2 regions of the Cronobacter malonaticus LMG 23826 genome follow, and region 2 is predicted to be linked to the other one. Evidence: predicted binding sites of a transcription regulator. Region 2 holds the regulator's gene; the other holds the start of a gene.
The links. The regulator LexA, encoded in region 2, represses DNA repair genes until DNA is damaged. The targets are predictions, from matches to a motif close to TNCTGTATGTACATACAGNA.

Region 1 (10,541 bases), 1.9 Mb from region 2:
GACACCTTTTTATATGAATTTTAACAACATTACGATTAACGGAAATAAAGTAGGCGATATCAATTTCGCCGTTCCAAAAGGTGAAAGCCGTTATCCCTTAACCAAAGGTGTAAAACACGGTTCAATTTCATGGAACATCATTAATGATTTCGGCGCCATCAGTAAAAACTGGTCGCAGAATATCTAACACCACGCCGTTTCCATTATTTTACTAATACGGTAATTATCATGCTTCTCAATAAAGCCAGACGGCCAGGCGTTTTTCGCACCCGTCATTTAGCGCTGCTAATAGCCTGTATTTGTACAGGCCTGCCGCTGGCACCTGCGAGGGCGGATGATTATTTTAATCCGGCACTACTGGATATTGATAACCCGAATCAGGAAAAAACCGACCTTACCCTTTATGAAAAAGGGCCGGGCCTGGCGCCGGGAAAATATCGTGTGGATATTTACGTGAATAATAACCGTATCGATACCCGTGACGTCACGTTTACGCTGGCGACCGCCACCGATGGCAGTCGCGTTTTACAGCCCTGTTTGACGGCAGAGGATTTAAAAAGCTTCGGCGTAAAAACTGACGCTTTCGACGCGTTGCAGGCACCTGCACAGTGTGCCGACCTCTCGGTTATTCCTTCCGCCAGCGCGCATTTCAACGTGAGCCGCCAGCAACTTCAGCTCAGCATACCGCAGAGCGCGCTGGGGCAAGTGCCGCGCGGGTATATTCCCCCGGAGGAGTTTAACGAAGGTATCAATGCGCTCTTGCTGAACTACAGCCTGAATGGATCAAGCCAGAAATCGCTGACGCCTGGCACCCAGGACAGTCGCGATCTTTACGCCAACCTGCGCCCAGGCATTAATCTTGGCCCGTGGCGACTGCGTAACTATTCGACGTGGCGCCAAAGCGACGACAACCAGGAAACCGAAAAGGCGTTTTCGTCCGTCTATACCTACGCACAACGCGATATTGTCAGCCTGAAGGGCGCGCTGACGCTTGGGCAGAGCAGTTCACCGGCGGATGTTTTTGACAGCATTCCGTTTACCGGCGCACAGCTCGCCTCTGATGATGACATGCTGCCGGACGGGCTGCGCGGTTATGCGCCGGTGGTACATGGTATTGCGCGCAGTAACGCGCAGGTCATCATTCGCCAGAACGGTTACGTGATTTCCCAGAATAACGTCGCTCCCGGCGCGTTTGAGATTAACGATCTCTATCCCAGCGGCGGCAGCGGCGATCTGAACGTTACCGTGAAAGAGAGTGACGGCAGCGAACAGCATTTCGTGGTGCCTTACGCTTCTGTCCCGGTTCTGCAACGTGAAGGACGGCTGAAATACAGCCTTACCGGCGGGCGCTATCGTTCTTATGACGATAAGGTGTTACCGACACCCTTTATTCAGGGCTCGGCAATTTATGGGCTGCCGCACGGATTCACGCTTTACGGCGGTATTCAGGCAAGCCAGCCTTACCATGCGCTGGCTTTAGGCGTCGGTGAAAATCTGGGCAAGTTTGGCGCGCTGTCGCTGGATATGACAGAGGCTACTTCCACACTCGCACTGGGAGATAAGCATACGGGGCGCTCATGGCGCGTCCGCTACAGTAAGGATCTCGCACTGACCGGTGCCACGCTCTCGGTCGCGGGCTACCGCTTTAGTAGCGAAAATTATTACGGGATGCAGGAGGTGTTTGACGCCCTGCGCTCCGATAACCAGTGGGATAATCCGCTGCGCCGCAGGCAGCGTACCGAGCTTACTCTTGAGCAACCGCTGGGTGACTCGCTGGGTTCCTTAAACGTCAGCCTGCTTAAAGAAAATTACTGGAACAGCCGCCAGGCAATGGCGTCGCTCAGCCTCGGTTACAACAATAGCTGGCATGGCATCAGCTACGGGCTCAATTACAGCCTGAACCGTAATACCGCGAGCACGACAGGCGATAACGCCATTCGACAAAATGATCGCGTATTGTCCTTTACCCTCTCCGTACCGCTCGAACGCTGGCTGCCTGATACCTGGGCGAGCTATAGCCTGAATAACAGTCAGCAGGGAACCACGCAAAATATCGGTATGAACGGAACAGCACTGGCCGGTGACAAGCTGAACTGGAATATCCAGCAAAGCCATGACAGCCAGGATCTTGCGAATAACACCTCGCTGAATGCGGATTATAAAGGTGCTTATGGCGAAGCCAGCGCCGGTTACGGTCAGGACAGCCACCAGCGTCAAATCCACTACGGCTTCCAGGGCGGCATTATTGCCCATTCACACGGGATTACGTTCGGCCAGCAGATGGGGGAAACCGTCGCGCTGGTGGAAGCGCCTGGTGCAAATAACACCGCTATCGCTAACCAGACCGGCATTGCGACAGACGGCCGCGGCTACACCATCGTACCTTTCGTCAGCCCTTATCGTCGCAACGCCATAGCACTCGACACCGAAACGCTGCCCGCCGACGCCGATGTCACGCAGGCCGTACAGACCGTAACGCCAACACGCGGCGCGGTAGTGCGCGCCCACTTTGATACCCGTACCGGCGCACGCGCATTGATGACGTTACGGCGTGCAGATGGTGCTCCTGTGCCGTTTGGTGCGACCGCGACGGCACAGGGTGTCGAAGAAGCGTTTATCGTTGGTGAAGACGGTCAGGTCTATCTGACCGGCCTGCAACCGCAGGGCACGTTGCAGGTGAGCTGGGGAAAAGACGCCAGCCAGCACTGCGCGGCCACCTGGCATCTGCCCTCACAAAATAGCAGCACTCCCTTTATCACGTTTTCCGCGCAGTGTGTGTAATGCGCGTTATCAGGAAACTTTATATGCGAATCCTAAAACTGTTCAGCGCGCTGCTGGTGCTTGCAGGCAGCTTTCTGTTTATGCCCCATGCTAAAGCGGCATCCTGCACTGCGCCGATGATGCCTTACACTATCTCCGTCGCCTCCATCGCGGTTTCCAGTACTCTGCCGGTGGGCTCTGTCATACCTGGTAGTGACGAAACCGTGAATATCCACGGCTCATGCACGGCTTACTCCGGTCAGGTGATCATTAGCTGTTATTACGGTAGCGGCAGCGAAATTTCGGGCATGCCGGGTGTTTATAGTACGGGCGTGAGTGGTATCGGGATTACCTTAATTAACGATCGCGGCCAGCGCATTGTTGGCGGTGGCATCAGTTGCGATACCCGTAATACCCCACTGGGGTATGTCTCCAGCGATGGTAATAATACTTTTAACTTTAACGTGACGCTGGCGCTGGTAAAAACCTCGGACAGTATCGCCTCCGGCTCGCTCCAGCAGTCGCAGACGGTATTTGGCGTGGGTGTTTATAACCAGGCCCCGATCGGCACACCGAACAATATCTCCTACGCAGGCAATATTACCTATAAATCGGTCACCTGCTCCGTGGATCCGAAAAGCCTCACCATTCCCCTTGGTAATGTTCCTGCCTCTGTGTTTAAAGGTATCGGGAGTGGCTCTGGCTGGTACAATTTCGATGTCAGCGCCACCTGTAATAACCCGGTCAGCGTGGGCATAAAAGTCTCCAGCGCCAACGGTTATGCCTCCACACAGCCTTCCGTCATTAATCTGACTCCGGAGGCAGGGAACGCGACAGGTATTGGCGTCCAGATCCTCACCGATGCGCAGAATACCGATTTTGACCATTACGTAATGGTCGGTGATATTCCTGCCGCGAATACGACGCTCAGAATTCCGTTCTCTCTCCAGTACTACCAGACCGCCGCTACCGTAACGCCGGGCTCGGCTAACGCCGTCGCCACGATTACGGTCGCTTACCGCTAGGGGAGCCTGGGCGATGAAACAAATACTGATACTGATGATCCTTACCATCACCGCTGCGCAGGCACTGGCCGACGATATTCATCTGCAAATTAACGGTGCCATTATGGCAGCGTCCTGTGAAGTGGAAGGTGGCAGTAAAAACAAAACGGTAGAAATGGGTGAGGCGCTGGCCAGCGACTTTTCACAACCCCACGACTGGGGGCCGAGAGTGCCTTTTGAACTGAGCGTGATCAACTGCCCTGCAACGATCACAGCCGTTGAGGCTGCCTTTAGCGGAGTAAGAGATCCGCATGAAAATAACGCTTATTTAAATAATGGTACAGGACGCGGGCTGGCGTTACAGATTATTGAAAGCAACAGCGGAATGTATATGTTGCCAGACGGTGAACCCGCCACTGCGCCCGTCGACCCCACGACGCACAGCGCCACCTGGGACTTTAGCGCACGGTACATCCGCACCACCGACGCTTTCGCACCAGGCTCATTCGATACGGCGGTCCAGGTGACGTTTACTTACCGGTGAGCGTTGCGTCGCCGGGCAGGCGCGCCCTTGCGGCCTGTTGCCGGGCGTTTTGCTGGGGCTTTTTTGATTAACGCCTCCGGCGCTTCGGGCTGCTCAATCGCGAACACCGGCAGCGCGTCCAGCAGCCGCTTGCCGTAGGATTTGGTGAGCAGGCGGCGGTCATAAATCACCACTTCGCCCCAGCAGCTGTGGCTGCGGATAAGCCGCCCCACCTGCTGAATGAGGTTGAACGACGCCGCGGGCAGGCTTTGCACTTCAAACGGGTAGCGGTTGAGGCTTTTCAGCCATTCGCCCTCCGTGACCACCACCGGGCTGTCCACCGGCGGAAAGGCGATTTTATGGATATGCACCTGGCTTAGCAGTTCGCCCTTAAGATCAAGCCCCTCAGCAAACGACTGCAACCCCACCAGCACGCTCGCCTCGCCCTGCTCTATTTTTTTGCGGTGTAGCTCCACCAGCCGATAGCGCGGCTGATCGCCCTGCACCAGCAGGCCGAGGCGCAGATCGGGCACAAAGGACAAAAAGGTCTGCATCGCGCGGTTACTGGCGAACAGCACCAGCATCCCTTTATGCTCGCCCTTTTTATATTCCGCGCGGAAATAGGCCGCCATCTCGGCGAGGTGCGCCTCTTCATGCTCCATCAGCGGCTCATGGCGCAGACGCGGGATCACAATTTTGCCCTGCTCGATATGATTAAACGGCGAATCGAGCGTCACGAAGCGGTCGCCCGCTTTATCGCGCAGGCCGCTCATCTCCTGTAACCGCGCGAAGCTGTTCAGCGAGCGCAGCGTGGCGGAGGTCACCACCACGTGCGGCACCTGCCGCCAGATGAGCTTTTCCAGCTGATCGCTGACGCGAATGCCCACGCAGTGGAAGAAAATATGCGGCTGCCCTTCGCGGGTCTCGCGCGTCACCCATTTCGAGACCGGCGCGCCGGAGGCGTGCGCCAGCGAGGCGAGCCGCCAGAGCTTGCTCTGCGCTTCAAAGTGGCCGAGCGCGCGGTTCATCTGCAACAGCACCCGGTGCAGACGCACGATGTCATGGCTGCCGGTTTTTTCGCTGAGATCGTTTAAGAAAAGCTCCGCCAGCCCGCGCAGGTTTTCGGTGAGCTTCGCCAGCCGCTCGCAGATTTCCATGACCTCCTGCGGCAGCTCGCCCATCGGGAAGCGAAACTCGCTCTCCTCGCCCGGCGGCAGCAGCAGCCCGACGATACGGTTCATGCTGGCGACCAGCTCGTAGACTTCTTCGCAGTGATTGTTCAGCCGCTCCGGTGTGGAGAGCGGCGGCACGGTTTTGGGTCGGAACTGCTCAAGGCAGGTGGCGACAAGCTTACAAAAGAGATCGAGCTGCAACCGCGTCCAGGGCGCGCTGATGTCGGCGCTCATCTCCAGCGCGTCACGGGCGACGTCCGGCAGATGGTGGCCTTCATCAAGCACCAGCAGTAGATGTTTTGGCTCCGGCAGAACAGATTCGCTTTCCAGCGCCGCCATCACTAGCGCATGGTTGGCGACCACCACTTCCGCCTCCTGAATCTCACGGCGCGCCACAAAGAACGGGCATTCACGATAGTAATGGCAGTTGCGGTTAAGGCAGCTCGCTTTATCGGTGCTGAGCCGCGACCAGAGGTTATCGTCAATCGCCTGGTCGGTATGATCGCGAAGGCCGTCCCACTTGTAGCTGTCGAGATCGGCTTTGAGCTTCGCGCAGCGCTGTTGTTCTTCTTTGCTGTTGGGCGTCAGCTCGTCGTCAAGAAACGCCAGCAAGTCGCCCTGCGAGGCGCTGTCGGTGGAGAGCGCCGCGAGGTTGCGCGGACAGACATAACGCCCGCGCCCGAAGGCGGCGGTAAAGCGCAGTTCAGGGATGATTTTGCGCAGCAACGGCAGATCTTTACTGAAGATCTGATCCTGCAACGCCACGTTGGCGGTGCTCACCACCAGCGTTTTTTGCTCTTCGCGGGCGATGGCGATACCGGGGATCAGGTAAGAAAGCGTTTTGCCAACGCCGGTCGGCGCCTCGATAGCCAGATGCCGCCCTTCATCGCCGCCGAGGGTTTTCGCCACTTCCGCAATCATCTGCCGCTGCGGAGCGCGGGGAATGAAGTCCGGAATTTGCTGCTGAAGCGCCTTATACCAGGCGGCGATTTGCGATTTCTGCGCGGCGGTTAATGCCATCTGAAGCCCTGAAATACTGTATAAACAGCCACTATTGTGGCACTTTTCCACCGCCAGCTGAACCTTTTTTTACCCGCGCGGCGCGGCCCGATTCGCAAGGCGGATCACAAATTATCGTCACGCTAATCATAAATCGCGGGTCATTCATTGACCGAATACCAGGCGGGTGTTAGGTTTTTTAACATTGCATTGTGCTTGTTACCGTTCGGCGGGCAAAACCTGAATGCAGCCCCGGGGAATTCCCTGGTGCCTGTATTTATGTTTTGCCCGTTTTTGCTTTCAGGAGTCGGCGATGATCATTAAGCAAATCCTTAATAATAATGTCGTCAGCGCCGTCGACGAACGCGGCCAGGAAGTCATTGTCACCGGCCGGGGGCTTGGATTTAACGCACGCGTGGGCGAAACGGTCAATAGCAGCCATATTGAGAAAACATTTCGTCTGCATGACGATACGGTCTCGGCGCGTTTTAAAGTGTTGCTGGATGAAATACCGGTAGAAATCGTTCAGCTCACCGACGATATTGTGGCGCTGGCGCGCCAGACGCCCGGCATAAAATTAAGCGAAGGCATTTATGTCACGCTCGCCGATCATCTTTTTTACGCCATTGAGCGCCGCCAGAAAGGCATTGAAATCGCCAACCCGTTACAGTGGGAAGTGCGACATTTTTATCAGGAAGAATACGCCATCGGACGTCAGGCGCTGGCGCTGATTGCCGCGCGCACCGGCGTGCTGATGCCGGACAGCGAGGCGTGCAGCATCGCGCTGCATATTGTGAACGCCGGGCTTAACGATCCGAAAGGCAAGATCAACGACATTATCCGGCTGATTTATCAGATCCAGAATATTGTAAAATACTGGTTCGCCGTCGGCCCCGATGAACAGTCGCTCAATTACCAGCGCTTTATTACCCACGTGAAGTTTTTCGCCCAGCGGGTAATAGAGGGCCAGCGGCTGGAAAACGACGACAGCGAATTATTCGCGATGGTACAGCAGCGGTATAAAAATACCGTGGCGTGCGTGGAAGCCATTAGCGAATTTGTGGAAAAGAATTATCGCCACGCGATGACGCATTCGGAAAAGCTCTATTTAACGGTGCATATCGATAACGTCGTACACCGTTTAGCGCATTCCCTTTAGGCTTGTTACTGTTTATTCAGGCAAACCCCAGAGGCAGCAACGTGCCGGTCATCATACCGGCGACTGTTTAATGAAACCGCAGGGTTTCATTCTGGAGAGGAATAGCCATGCACTACCCGCATACTGCGCGCCAGATAATTACCCATCTCGGCGGCGAGGCGAATATTCTTTCGCTCTATCACTGTATTACCCGCCTGCGTTTTTCGCTGGTCTCGCTTGAAAAGGTGGACCGCGCGGCGCTTGAACATCTCGACGGCGTTATGGGCGTTAATCTTTCAGGCGATCAGTTCCAGGTGATTATCGGTAGCGAAGTCGCGCCGCTCTGCCAGGCGATCCTCGCGCAGTTGCCGGGGCTTGAGGCTAAAAAAGCGGCCGCGCCGCCGAAGCGCCGCAACCCGGTTTCCGTGGTGCTGGAGGGGCTCGCGGGGATCTTTTCGCCGATTATTCCGGCCATCGCCGGCGCGGGGATTCTCAAAGGCGTGCTGTCGCTCTGCCTCGCGCTGGGCTGGGTGCAGGCCAGCAACCAGACGTATCAAATTTTGATGGCGATAAGCGACGGCGTTTTTTTCTTTATGCCGCTGGTGCTCGCCTTCAGCGCCGGGAATAAATTCGGTGCAAACCCCTATGTGGCGGTGGCGCTCGCCGCCACGCTGTTTCACCCAACGCTCACCACCCTGCTGAAATCCGGCGCGCCTGTCGCGTTTCTCGGTCTGCCGGTCTCCAGCGTCTCTTACGCCTCGTCGGTCATTCCTATTCTGCTGGCGGTGCTGCTGCTCAGTTACGTCGAGCGGTTTATCGACCGCCTGATGCCCGCTGTGCTGAAAACGATGTTTGTGCCGCTGCTAAGCCTGGTGATTGTCGCGCCGGTTACGCTTATCGCCATTGGCCCGGCCGGTATTCTGCTTGGCAATGCGCTCTCCGGCGGCATTATCTGGCTGGTGGCGAACATGGGCTGGCTGGCGGGGGTTATCGTCGGCGGCACGCTGTCGCTGATGATTATTACCGGTATGCACTACGTGCTGGTGCCGATTGTTATCAACAATATAAGCAAGCTCGGCTACGACCCGTTCAAAATCCTCTTTTACGTCGCCAATATGGGCCAGGCAGGCGCGGCGTTCGGCGTCTTCCTGCGCGCCCGCAATAAAAAAATCAAAACGCTGGCGCTCTCCACGAGCTTTAGCGCCGCGATGGGCATCACCGAGCCTGCGATGTATGGCATTAACATTCGCTTTAAGCGCCCTTTCGCTGCGGCGCTTATTGGCGGTGCCTGCGGCGGCGCGTTTGCAATGGCGCTTGGCGTGAAAACGTACGCCTTCGCCTTAAGCGGTATTCCGGGCATTCCGGCGCTCGTCGGCCCCACGTTCCTGTGGGCGCTGGCGAGTCTGGCGATTGCCTTTTGTGCCGCGGCGCTTATTACCATCCTGCTGGGCTTTGAGGAGCCCGCTGAAGCGTCGGCAGAGCCGGAAGTAGTGGCGGGAATCAGCCCCATGGCGCTCGCCCGCGAGGAGCAACTCTTCGCGCCGGTGAGCGGCCGTCTCACGCCCCTTTCCTCACTCAGCGACCCGGTTTTCGCCGATGAAATCTTCGGCAAAGGCATCGCCATCGTGCCCGAGAACGGCGAGCTGCTCTCGCCAGTGAACGGGCGCATCGAATCGGTTTTCGACAGCAACCATGCGCTGACGCTCAGAAGCGACTGCGGCGCAGAGGTTTTAATTCATATCGGCATCGACACCGTGAAACTCGGCGGCCAGCACTTTACCCGCCATGTAGAGAACGGAGCGTTCGTCGAGGCCGGACAACCGTTAATCAGCTTCGATCTGGCGGCGCTCAACGCGCTCAACATCGACCCGAGCGTCATTGTTATCGTCACCAATACCGACTGCTACGGCGAGATAAGCCCGTTAAAACAGGGCGACGTGGCACCCCGTGAAGCCTTTCTGAAACTGACCGCCGCGGCGGCTTAAGGGAGAACAGCATGGCCTTTTCCAGAGCATTTCCTGAGGATTTTTTGTGGGGCGGCGCGACCGCCGCTAACCAGCTTGAAGGCGCGTGGAACGTCGACGGCAAGGGGCTGTCGGTCTCTGATGTCTACACCTTTGACGTCAGCACGCCCAAAGAACGTTGGCTCGATCAGTGGCTCGGCATGACCCACCGCCAGGTGGCGGAGGCGCAGGACCTCAACAGCACGAAATATTACCCGAAGCGCAAGGGCAACGATTTCTATCACCGCTACGAAGAAGATATCGCGCTGTTTGCCGAAATGGGCTTTAAATGCTTTCGCATGTCTGTCGCCTGGACGCGTATTTTCCCGCGCGGCGATGAGACCGAGCCGAACGAAGCGGGCCTCGCCTTTTACGACCGCGTTTTCGACACGCTGCGAAAGCACAATATTGAGCCGATCGTGTCACTTTCGCACTACGAAATGCCGCTCGCGCTGGTGACTGATTACGGCGGCTGGCCCAACCGCCAGCTGGTGGATTTTTATGTGCGCTTCGCCACCACCGTCTTCACACGCTATCGCAAAAAGGTCAAATACTGGATGACCTTTAACGAGATCAACTGCGTGAAGCACCACCCGTACGTCAGCGTCGGCGTGATTGAAGAAGATCATCCGCATCTGGAGCAGGCGAAATATCAGGGCGCGCACCACCAGTTTGTGGCGAGCGCACTCGCGACCAAAGCGTGTCACGAGATAATCCCCGGCTCGCAGGTGGGCTGCATGATAAGCTACCAGATGCTCTACCCGCGCACCTGTCACCCGGACGATTTGCAGGCGTGCGAAGAGGAGCAGCGCGTCTCGCTGTTCTTCAGCGATGTGCAGGCGCGCGGCTACTACCCGGCCTGGACCGAACGTATGTTCGCGGAAAAAAACGTCCGGCTGGAAAAATTGGTGGGCGACGACGAGATCCTGCGCCTCTATCCGG
Region 2 (10,541 bases):
CCTTTAAACTGTTTCCAGTTACCGCCAGCTTCATCTCTGTTCATAGACGTCTCCTTAACATTCGGTAGTGAATCAGTCTCACAGGTTTTCCTGTGGGGGTTCAGCCCGAGTCATCTTCATCATTTGCTGAACGTACTACTTATTTTAGACGTCAATTTTAACCCCGGTGGGATATTCAGAATCTTTAACCATAACGAAGCGCTGACGCCGACAAATTTTCTTTTATGGGCGATGTGATACGTCAGGGAAACTCAGTGCAAAAGACGCCCCCGGCGCCATAAATAGCCGAGCGACAACCCACGCAGCGCCAGGAAAAAGGTGAGCGCCAGCCACAGGCCATGGTTGCCAAGCGCTGGCAGTGTGAGCAGCGTCAGGCCAAAACCGAGCGCCGCGACGGCCATGCTGTTGCGCATCTCCGCCCCGCGCGTCGCGCCGATAAACATACCGTCCAGCAGATAACACCAGACGCCGACGACCGGCAGGATCGCCTGCCAGAAGAGATAGGGCTGCGCCAGCGCCTGGAGCGAAGGTAATGAGGTCAATAGCGACACAATGTACTGCCCCGCCACTGCATACAGCAGCGCGAATGCCAGCGCCACCATCCCTGCTTGTCGGCATGCCGCGCGCCAGACGCTGTTAAGCTGCGATTTATCCTGCGCGCCGAAGGCCTGCCCGGCATGGGCTTCTACGGCATAGGCGAAGCCATCAAGCGCATAGGCGGTGAAGGTCAGAAGGGTCATCAGAATGGCGTTCACCGCGACGATATCGCTGCCGAGCCGTGCGCCAAACACCGTGATGGAACCGAAGCAGAGCTGCAACAGCAGCGAACGCAGCATGATGTCGCGGTTAAGCGCAAGCAGCCTGCCAACGCCGCCGCGCCACGCCATTTTCAGCATCGAAAGGGTAATACCGCGCAGGCGCAGCACGCGGGCTGCCATCATGAGACCGATGCCAAGCGTCGCGTATTCCGCTATCGCTGTCGCCAGCGCCGCGCCCTGGACGTTAAGGCCAAGCCCCATGACGAACCAGAGATCGAGCACGATATTAAGCAGATTGCCGACCACCAGCAGGATCACCGGCGCGCGGGCGTACTGCACGCCTAACAGCCAGCCAAGCAGCACCAGATTAGCGAGCGCCGCGGGCGCGCTGAGCCAGCGGATCTCCAGAAACCGCCGGGCCTGCGTCAGCACCGCGTCGCTGCCGCCGGTAACATGCAGCGCCAGATGAATCAGCGGCTCGCGCAGGGCGATGATCAGCACACCGGCAATCAGCGCCAGCGCCATAGGCTGCACCAGGGCGCGGGCCAGCGCTACCGGATCGCGCGCGCCGAACGCCTGCGCAGTTAGCCCGGTGGTGCTCATGCGTAAAAAGAGCAGCAGCATAAACAGGAAACTGGTGGCGGTAGCCCCCACCGCGACGCCGCCAAGGTATACGGGGCTGTCGAGATGACCTATAACGGCGGTATCGACCAGGCCTAAGAGCGGTACGGTGATATTGGAGAAAATCATTGGCAGCGCGAGGCGCCAGAGAGCTTTATCAGTAGATGTCAGAAAGGGCATATGGCGTTCCGATGCCGTTACGCGAAGAAGAAAAAGTATGAAGGGCTTTAGCTAACGGGAGAAGTCATTACCGTAACCGGGGCGGGCCAGTTACGGTAATGCGGCCTCAGAGAGCCGGGTGACGCATCAGAGCCATTCGCCGTTGCGGATAACGCCGACGGCCAGACCTTCGATTGAGAAGTTATGCTCGCGCAGATCAACCACAATCGGTTTAAACTCGCTGTTTTCCGGCAGAAGCTCAACGGTATTACCCTGTTTTTTCAGGCGTTTCACCGTTACTTCATCATCAATGCGCGCGACGACGACCTGCCCGTTACGCACATCCTGCGTTTTATGAACCGCCAGCAGATCGCCGTCCATAATCCCGATATCTTTCATCGACATCCCGCTAACACGCAGCAGAAAATCGGCGTTTGGCTTAAACAGGCCAGGATCAACCTGATAATGCCCTTCGATATGTTGCTGAGCCAGCAGCGGTTCGCCCGCCGCCACGCGCCCTATCAGCGGCAGGCCGGTTTCGTCTTCCTGCAACAGACGGATACCGCGCGACGCGCCGGAGACAATCTCAATCACCCCTTTACGCGCCAGCGCTTTAAGGTGCTCTTCCGCGGCGTTCGGTGAACGGAAACCCAGACGTTGCGCGATTTCCGCACGCGTAGGCGGCATGCCGGTCTGGCTGATGTGATCCCGAATGAGATCAAACACCTCTTGTTGCCTGGTAGTTAATGCTTTCATTCCGCCCCCTGGGTGCATATACAGTGATGCTGTGAGTATATACAGCTAAAGGTGATTTTAAAACCATAACCGGTTAAAAAAGCGCTTCTTTCGCGATTTCTGGAAAACTTATCGCAAATGCTGCCAGAGCAGCGTGACCCACACGATCAGCGCGAGGATAATCGACAGCAGAACGGCAGCGGAGCCCATATCTTTGGCGCGCCCTGAAAGCTCATGAAATTCAGGGCCGATGCGATCCACCACCGCTTCAATGGCGCTGTTGAGAATTTCGACAATCATTACCAGCGTAACGGAGCCAATCAGCAGCACGCGGGTGACAGGATCGACATCCAGCCAGCAGGCGATAAGAATTGCCGCTATCACGGCAACCCCTTCCTGGCGAAATGCAGCTTCATTTTTCCAGGCGGCGCGTAATCCCTTCCAGGAATAGCCGGCAGCGTTAATAATTCGGGTTAACCCCGTGGTGTTATTGGCCATGACAAGAAACCTTTTTTAAATTCAGGCGTCAATGCTAATGCGCTTCGATAAAGAAGCACCACAGAAATTCTACGGAGTTTCTGATATTCTTGCGCCGCAATTGCATTATTAACCAGAGGCTTTACATCGTTTATGTCCGGTTGGCCACGAATTTACTACAAATTACTTAATTTACCATTAAGCGTGCTGGTAAAAAGCAAGTCCATCCCGGCGGCGCCCTGCCCCGAACTTGGGCTGGATACGTCACGCCCTATTATGTACGTGTTGCCGTATAACTCGAAGGCGGATCTCCTGACGCTGCGGGCGCAGTGCCTGGAGCACGATCTGCCCGATCCGCTGGATCCGCTGGTCATCGACGGCACCGAACTGCCGCGCTATGTGTTTATCCATGGCGGCCCGCGCGTGTTTACCTACTACACGCCGAAAGAAGAATCGATCAAACTGTTCCACAATTATCTCGATCTGCACCGCAGCAACCCGGATCTCGACGTCCAGATGGTGCCGGTGTCGGTCATGTTTGGCCGCTCACCGGGGCGAGAAAAAGGCGAGGAAAACCCGCCGCTGCGCATGCTGAACGGCATTCAGAAATTCTTTGCGGTCTCGTGGCTTGGTCGCGACAGCTTTGTGCGCTTCTCACCGCCCGTATCGCTGCGCCGCATGGCGACCGAGCACGGCACCGACAAACGCATCGCCCAGAAACTGGCGCGCGTGGCGCGTATGCACTTCGCCCGTCAGCGCCTCGCCGCCGTCGGTCCGCGCCTGCCTGCGCGCCAGGATCTCTTTAATAAACTGCTCTCGTCAAAAGCGATTGCTCGCGCCGTTGAAGACGAAGCGCGCACCAAAAAAATCTCGCACGAGAAAGCCCAGCAGAATGCCGTCGCGTTGATGGAAGAGATCGCCGCCGACTTCTCTTACGAGGCGATTCGTATTACCGATCGCGTGCTTGGATTTACCTGGAACCGCCTCTACCAGGGCATTAATGTGCATAACGCCGAACGTGTGCGTCAGCTCGCCCACGACGGCCACGAAATTGTCTATGTGCCCTGCCACCGCAGCCATATGGACTATCTGCTGCTCTCATATGTGCTCTACCATCAGGGGCTTGTGCCGCCACATATTGCCGCGGGCATCAACCTGAACTTCTGGCCCGCCGGACCGATTTTCCGCCGCCTGGGCGCGTTCTTTATTCGCCGCACCTTTAAGGGCAACAAGCTTTACTCGACGGTGTTTCGCGAATATCTCGGCGAACTCTTCAGCCGTGGCTATTCGGTGGAATATTTCGTGGAAGGCGGGCGTTCACGTACTGGCCGTCTGCTTGACCCGAAAACCGGCACGCTCTCCATGACCATCCAGGCTATGCTGCGCGGCGGCACGCGTCCGATTACGCTGGTGCCGATTTACATCGGTTATGAGCATGTGATGGAAGTGGGCACATACGCTAAAGAGCTGCGCGGCGCCACCAAAGAGAAAGAGAGCCTGCTGCAGATGCTGCGCGGCTTAAGCAAACTGCGTAACCTCGGTCAGGGTTATGTGAACTTCGGTGAACCATTGCCGCTGATGACCTTCCTGAACCAGCACGTGCCGGAGTGGCGCGATGCTATCGATCCTATCGAGGCGGTACGCCCGGCGTGGCTGACCCCGACGGTGAACGAGATTGCCGCTCAGTTGATGGTGCGTATCAACAACGCGGGCGCGGCCAACGCCATGAACCTGTGTTGCACCGCGCTGCTGGCTTCGCGCCAGCGTTCGTTAACGCGTGAGCAGTTAACCGAACAGCTGGATTGCTACCTGAGCCTGCTGCGTAACGTGCCTTACGCCGCAGACGCCACGGTGCCGGACGCCACGGCGACGCAGCTCATTGAGCACGCGCTGCAGATGAATAAGTTTGAAGTCGAGAAAGACACCATTGGCGACATCATCGTGCTGCCGCGCGAACAAGCGGTGCTGATGACTTACTACCGCAATAACATCATGCATATGCTGGTGCTGCCGTCGCTTATCGCGGCTATCGTCACCCAGCATCGTCGCATCAGCCGTGAGGCGGTGCAGCAGCAGGTGGAACTGTTATTCCCGATGCTGAAGACGGAGCTGTTCCTGCGCTGGGAGAAAGAAGAAGTGTCGGCGGTCGTCGATGCGCTGGTTAACGAGCTGGCGCAGCAGGGGCTTATTCTTGCTGATGACGAATGGCTTCAGGTGAACCCGGCGCGCTCCCGCACGCTGCAGTTGCTGGCCGCTGGCGTGCGCGAAACGCTGCAACGCTACGCGATTACCTTCTGGCTGCTGAGCGCCAATCCGTCCATCAACCGCGGTACGCTTGAAAAAGAGAGCCGCACGGTGGCGCAGCGCCTTTCGGTGCTGCACGGCATTAACGCACCGGAGTTCTTCGATAAAGCGGTGTTCTCAACGCTGGTGCTGACGCTGCGCGATGAAGGCTATATCAGCGATACGGGCGATGCCGAACCGGCGGAAACCATGAAGGTTTACCAGATGCTGGCAGAGCTGATGACCTCCGATGTCAGACTGACTATCGAGAGCGCGGCGGCACAAGCGGGCGCGTGATTGAGTCTGGCGACAGACAGTAATAAGGCGGGGAAACCCGCCTTTTTTATTGGCGGAAAACAGGGGTAATGGCTGATAACGCTGTGGGTGGTGGGTGCGCTTCGCTTACCCACCCTACTCATAATCTTGCTCGCCGAAAAAATGTAGGGCGGGTAAGCGCAGCGTACCCGCCATCACCGCACGGCCGTCAGCCATAAAAAAAGCGGGTTTCCCCGCTTTTATCAGAACTTCAGATAACTTAACGCCAGGCCGATAAACACCAGCAACCCCACGTAGTTATTATTCAAAAAGGCGCGGAAACAGGCGTCGCGATCGCGCCCGGCGATGATTTTTTGCTGCCAGATAAACAGCGCGCCCGCGCCTGCGAGACCGGCATAGTAAAACGCCCCCAGACCGTTCAGCCAGCCGACTGTGCCAAGCAGCGCCAGCACGGCTATCTGCAACAGCCCGATAATCAGCTTGTCGTGGCGTCCGAAAAGAATGGCCGTCGACTTAACGCCGATTTTCACGTCGTCATCGCGATCGACCATCGCATATTCCGTATCGTACGCCACCGCCCAGCAGATATTGGCGAAAAACATCAGCCAGCAGCTCAACGGCAGCGATTCACTCACCGCGCAAAACGCCATTGGAATTGACCAGCCAAACGCAGCACCCAGCACCACCTGCGGCAGATGGGTGTAGCGCTTCATAAACGGATACATCCAGGCCAGCGCCAGCGCTGCCACCGAGAGCAGAATGGTTTTCACATTCAGCGTTAGCACCAGCAAAAATGACAGCAGCACCAGAATAACGAACAGATTGCGCGCCTCTTTTTCGGTCACGTCGCCGCTCGGCAGCGGCCGATGCGCGGTGCGCTTTACGTGCCCGTCAAATTTACGGTCGGCGTAATCATTCACGACGCAGCCTGCGGCGCGCATCAGCCAGACACCCGCCACAAACACTGCGAGTATCCACAGCGGCGGCACGCCAGGCGACGCGACCCAGAGCGCCCACAGCGTCGGCCAGAGCAGCAGTAACGCGCCAATCGGCTTATCGGTGCGCATCAGGCGGTGATAGGCGAGCAGCTTATTCTGCGTCAGGCTCCACTCCATTATTTTTCCTCTCCGTACAAAGGTGATGCAGGTAAAAACAGTTCAGTCAGCAGCAGCGGTTTGCCGGAAAGCCTCAGCAGAGAGCGGCGTCCCCAGAGTTCGTCGCTGCGGCCCGGCTGGATAAAATCACGCGTGAGGGTGGATGAGGTAAAGAGATAACGGCCCAGCGGCGTGGTACCGAGCTGCTGCAACGCCAGCTCTGGCCCACAAAGTGTAGACTCCGGCACCACTGTGCGCCCGACCAGCCAGGGCACGCCGTCGCCGCACAGCAGAATTTCGCGCAGCCAGTAGCGCGGCTCCTGAGGCAAAAACTCGCCCTCTTCCTCCAGCGCCTCGGGGCCGACAAAGCCCTCAAACAGTATGTCGACCGTCACACGCTGGCAAAAACCTTCGAAACGGCGGGTCATGGAATCTTCCAGCATTAGCCAGTCGAGCAGCGAACTATCAAGCGTGCTGATATCGTCAAAAAAGGACAACGCGCGCAGTTGTCTCAGCGCGGGATGGGACATGCGTGACTCTCCGGGGCCAAAAGTGGACGTATTGTAACGCAGAACCAGCAAAACGGGGGCGGGGAAACAAGGAGTACGAACAAAAGCGCAACATGGGTGCAACAGGATGGCATGCTGCGCCAGGAAAAAAGGTGCGCGCAAGCGCACCAGGTGTTGCAAACATCAGCAGCGTGGGGAGACTGTCACCCCTTGCCTTTTACGCTGCTGATAAAAGTCTGACGTGCTGTGGTAGAGCCGAGACGCTCCGCTTCATCCAGCAGTTTCAGCGCTTTATCGACATCGCCTTTCGCGACCGCCTCTTTAATGGCGCGGTTGAAATAGGCTTCAGTGTCGTTAAGCACCGGCTCGCGCTTCGCGGCAGGAGCGGGCGCAGCCGCCGGTGCGGCAGGCGCTGGTGCGGAATAAGCTGTAGCAGGCGCTGCGGTGTTGCCGACCGTCACAGACGACGGGCTGGAAGAGCCGAACAGCGGGCCGACCAGAACGCTGGATGCGGAGTTAGTGCTCACTTTCAATTTAAGCTTGCCGTCAGGCGTATGACGCGCCACCGGATCGGCGATATCCGGCACGGCGTTACCCACGCCTTTGGCGTACGCCTTCGCCGGGTTGGTCATGGTGGTGGTCTTCTGCAGATCCTGCGGCGTGGTGAAAACCAGCAGGTACAGTTTCTGCTGCCCCAGCGCAGGAGTCAGTTTGATAACGCCTTCGAGGCGGTCTTCAGAGACCACGCCCGGTTCCTGATAGGTAAAGTAATTGCTCGGGAAGTACGCGGCAGGCGTTAAGTTTTGATCCAGCACCAGCACGTTCGGGGCGTAAATGCCGGTCTGTTTGTTCGCAAGGCTGGTGAGCGTAATGGTTAATTCACCAATATTGGCTGGCACGCTGTACGCGGCGACTTTACCGGTAATGCCCGGCACGTTGAGGGTCTGCCCCACGGCGGCGAGATCGGTGGTCTGGGTTTGCGACTGCGCGACGGGCGTCCAGGTCAGGCGCTGCAATTCACCGGCCGGAATGGATGGCGCCGCGGCGGTATTCTGCGGCACGATATTCACATCAGCGAAGCTGACGGCGGGCAGGCCTGCGAGCAGCCCTGCGCTTAAGCATAATGCGACGAGACGTTTTTTCATTTTTATTACCTCGGGTGGAGAGGGAAACGGTAGCCAGGCAATAGCGCGCTTCCCGAAAATCTGTACTTTTCAATGAGGGTTAAGAGGGGCTTGCGCCCCTCTTGTTACTACGCTAACGCGTGATTACCACCAGATTTCCATCTGGGCACCGAAGGACCATTCATCGCTGTCGCCGCGACCGAAGCTACCGCCGTTAAAGCCATCTTTAACTGCGTAGCCATAGTTGGCGTTGTTGCTCGGGTTACCCGTTTTGTCATAACCCCATTTTTCATCCCACTTGGCATAGGTTGCGAAGACGCGCAGCGCCGGGCGAGACCAGATGCTGTCGCCTGCCTGCCACTGTTGCGCCAGGGTGATTTTGTACTGGTTGTTAGTTTCGTCAGTACGCTGGGATTTCACGTTGTCATAGCCAACTTCCAGCAGGGTGCTCATGATAGGCGTCCATTTGAACATCGGGCGCACACCCACGGTCCACCAGCGGGTGCCGTTGTTGTTATCCCAGTCGATGTCCTGGTACATACCGACATACATCATGTCCCAGCGATCGCCCATAGAAATTGAGCCGTGATCGATTAAACGCAGCATGTGGCCATTGTTGTTCTGGGCATACGCAAACTTAGGATCGGTGTCGCTGATGCCAATGCCGGAGCCCTGAGACAGGCCTTTGCCCTGAGAGGTCAGTGCATCTGTCGCATACTGAACAACAAATTTGTTAAAGCCAGTACCGATGGTCTGAACGTGTTCAGCGGTGAACATCCAGCCGTCTTTGGTCGCATCGTCAGCCAGATAGTAGTCGTCACGCGCGTTGGCACGACCATAGTCCACACCCAGTTCCAGCGTGCCGCCCGGGTTCACTTCCAGGCTGCCTAAACGTACGTCAAAGACGTCGTTAGCCGTGCTCTTGTTGTAATCATAAATGCTGTCGCTCTGGAAGGTCGCAGAACCACCAGCTTCAGAGGAGCGGGTTGCCGCAACAGAGAGCTTACCAAAGCCCAGATCGACGTTTTCAAGACCTGCGCCCGGGCCGGAGATATCCCAGTAGTAGAAGTCGATCATGTGAACGTCGTGACGCTGATAGAAGCGTTTACCGGCCCAGATAGTTGAACCCGGCAGCGCGTCAATCAGGTTTTTACCCTGTACATTAGCTTCGCGGAACGCCGGGCTGGTCGCTTCCCAGTCATTCTGCTGCGCAACGGAATACGCTACGTTAGTATCGAAATAGAAGCTCTTATCGCCCTCTTTCCATACTTCCTGACCGAACTTCAGTTCCGCATAGGTTTCACATTCGTTACCCAGACGGTATTTAGCGCCTGCACCGGTCGCCTGGAAGCACTGCTGTTCGCCGCCACTGCCGGTCCAGCCGATGCCGGAACGGGCATAACCTTTGAAGTCCACAGCCGAGGCCTGAGCGGCGAAGATGCCCGCCATCACGGCCACAGCCAGAGGGAGTTTACGCAGAGTTATCATCATTCTATCTCCTGAGATCATTGCTTTTCTTTGTAAGCGGGGGCGCTTAAACGCCTGGCTCTTTATGCAACCGACGACAGGCGGTGCCATCTTCCCGAAAAAGATGACAACGCTCCGGCGGCAAGCCGATAGCGAATGTGGCGCCCTCTTCTACCAGCACGACGTCGTTCTGGCGGTAAACCAGGTTCTGACGCAGCGCAGGGATTTGGATATGAATCTGAGTTTCATGACCTAACTGTTCGACCACCTGCACCTCGCCTTCCAGCGTCACATCGGCGATATCGCTCGGCAGGAGGTGTTCGGGGCGAATGCCAAGAGACATGTTGGCACCCACCTGAACATGGGTACTTTCCACCGGCAGCCAGACCAGCTGGCGGTTCGGCAGCTCCACCTGCACCTGATCGATAGCGGTGGCGGTGACTTTCACCGGCAGGAAGTTCATTTTCGGCGAGCCGATAAAGCCCGCGACGAAGCGATCCGCCGGGTAGTGATAGAGTTCCAGCGGCTTGCCCACCTGGGCGACGCGGCCCGCGTCCAGCACCACGATTTTGTCGGCGAGCGTCATCGCTTCGACCTGATCGTGGGTGACGTAAATCATGGTGCGCTTAAGGCGCTTGTGAAGGCGGGAGATCTCAATACGCATCTGCACGCGTAGCGCGGCGTCAAGGTTTGAGAGCGGCTCATCGAGCAGGAATACGGAAGGCTCCGCCACCAGCGTACGGCCAATCGCCACGCGCTGACGCTGACCGCCGGAGAGCGCTTTCGGACGGCGATCCAGCAGATGCGCCAGTTGCAGCACTTCCGCCACCTGAGTGACGCGCTGGTTGATGGTTTCTTTGCGGGCGCCTGCCAGCTTCAGGCCGAAAGACATGTTTTCAGCCACGGACAGGTGCGGATAGAGCGCGTAAGACTGAAACACCATCCCCACGCCGCGCTCGGCGGGCGGCACGTCGTTCATACGCTTGCCGCCGATATGCAAATCGCCGCTGGTGATGGTCTCAAGCCCGGCAATCATAC

Region 1: the regulator LexA is predicted to act here: its motif matches at 6,494-6,513, upstream of dinG (ATP-dependent DNA helicase DinG).

What each region holds. Positions count from the first base shown of each region.
Region 1 is NZ_CP013940.1:2,724,148-2,734,688, forward strand. Features, by position in the region: gene AFK66_RS12830 (fimbrial biogenesis chaperone) at 1-187, shown strand, start outside; gene AFK66_RS12835 (fimbria/pilus outer membrane usher protein) at 229-2,781, shown strand; gene AFK66_RS12840 (fimbrial protein) at 2,805-3,785, shown strand; gene AFK66_RS22840 (fimbrial protein) at 3,799-4,308, shown strand; gene dinG (ATP-dependent DNA helicase DinG) at 4,299-6,479, opposite strand; gene licT (BglG family transcription antiterminator LicT) at 6,772-7,617, shown strand; gene AFK66_RS12860 (beta-glucoside-specific PTS transporter subunit IIABC) at 7,725-9,581, shown strand; gene AFK66_RS12865 (glycoside hydrolase family 1 protein) at 9,593-10,541, shown strand, end outside.
Region 2 is NZ_CP013940.1:286,577-297,117, reverse strand. Features, by position in the region: gene AFK66_RS01395 (CsbD family protein) at 1-44, opposite strand, end outside; gene dinF (MATE family efflux transporter DinF) at 252-1,559, opposite strand; gene lexA (transcriptional repressor LexA) at 1,686-2,294, opposite strand; gene AFK66_RS01380 (diacylglycerol kinase) at 2,403-2,771, opposite strand; gene plsB (glycerol-3-phosphate 1-O-acyltransferase PlsB) at 2,904-5,330, shown strand; gene ubiA (4-hydroxybenzoate octaprenyltransferase) at 5,552-6,424, opposite strand; gene ubiC (chorismate lyase) at 6,424-6,933, opposite strand; gene malM (maltose operon protein MalM) at 7,116-8,057, opposite strand; gene AFK66_RS01355 (maltoporin) at 8,181-9,527, opposite strand; gene malK (maltose/maltodextrin ABC transporter ATP-binding protein MalK) at 9,571-10,541, opposite strand, start outside.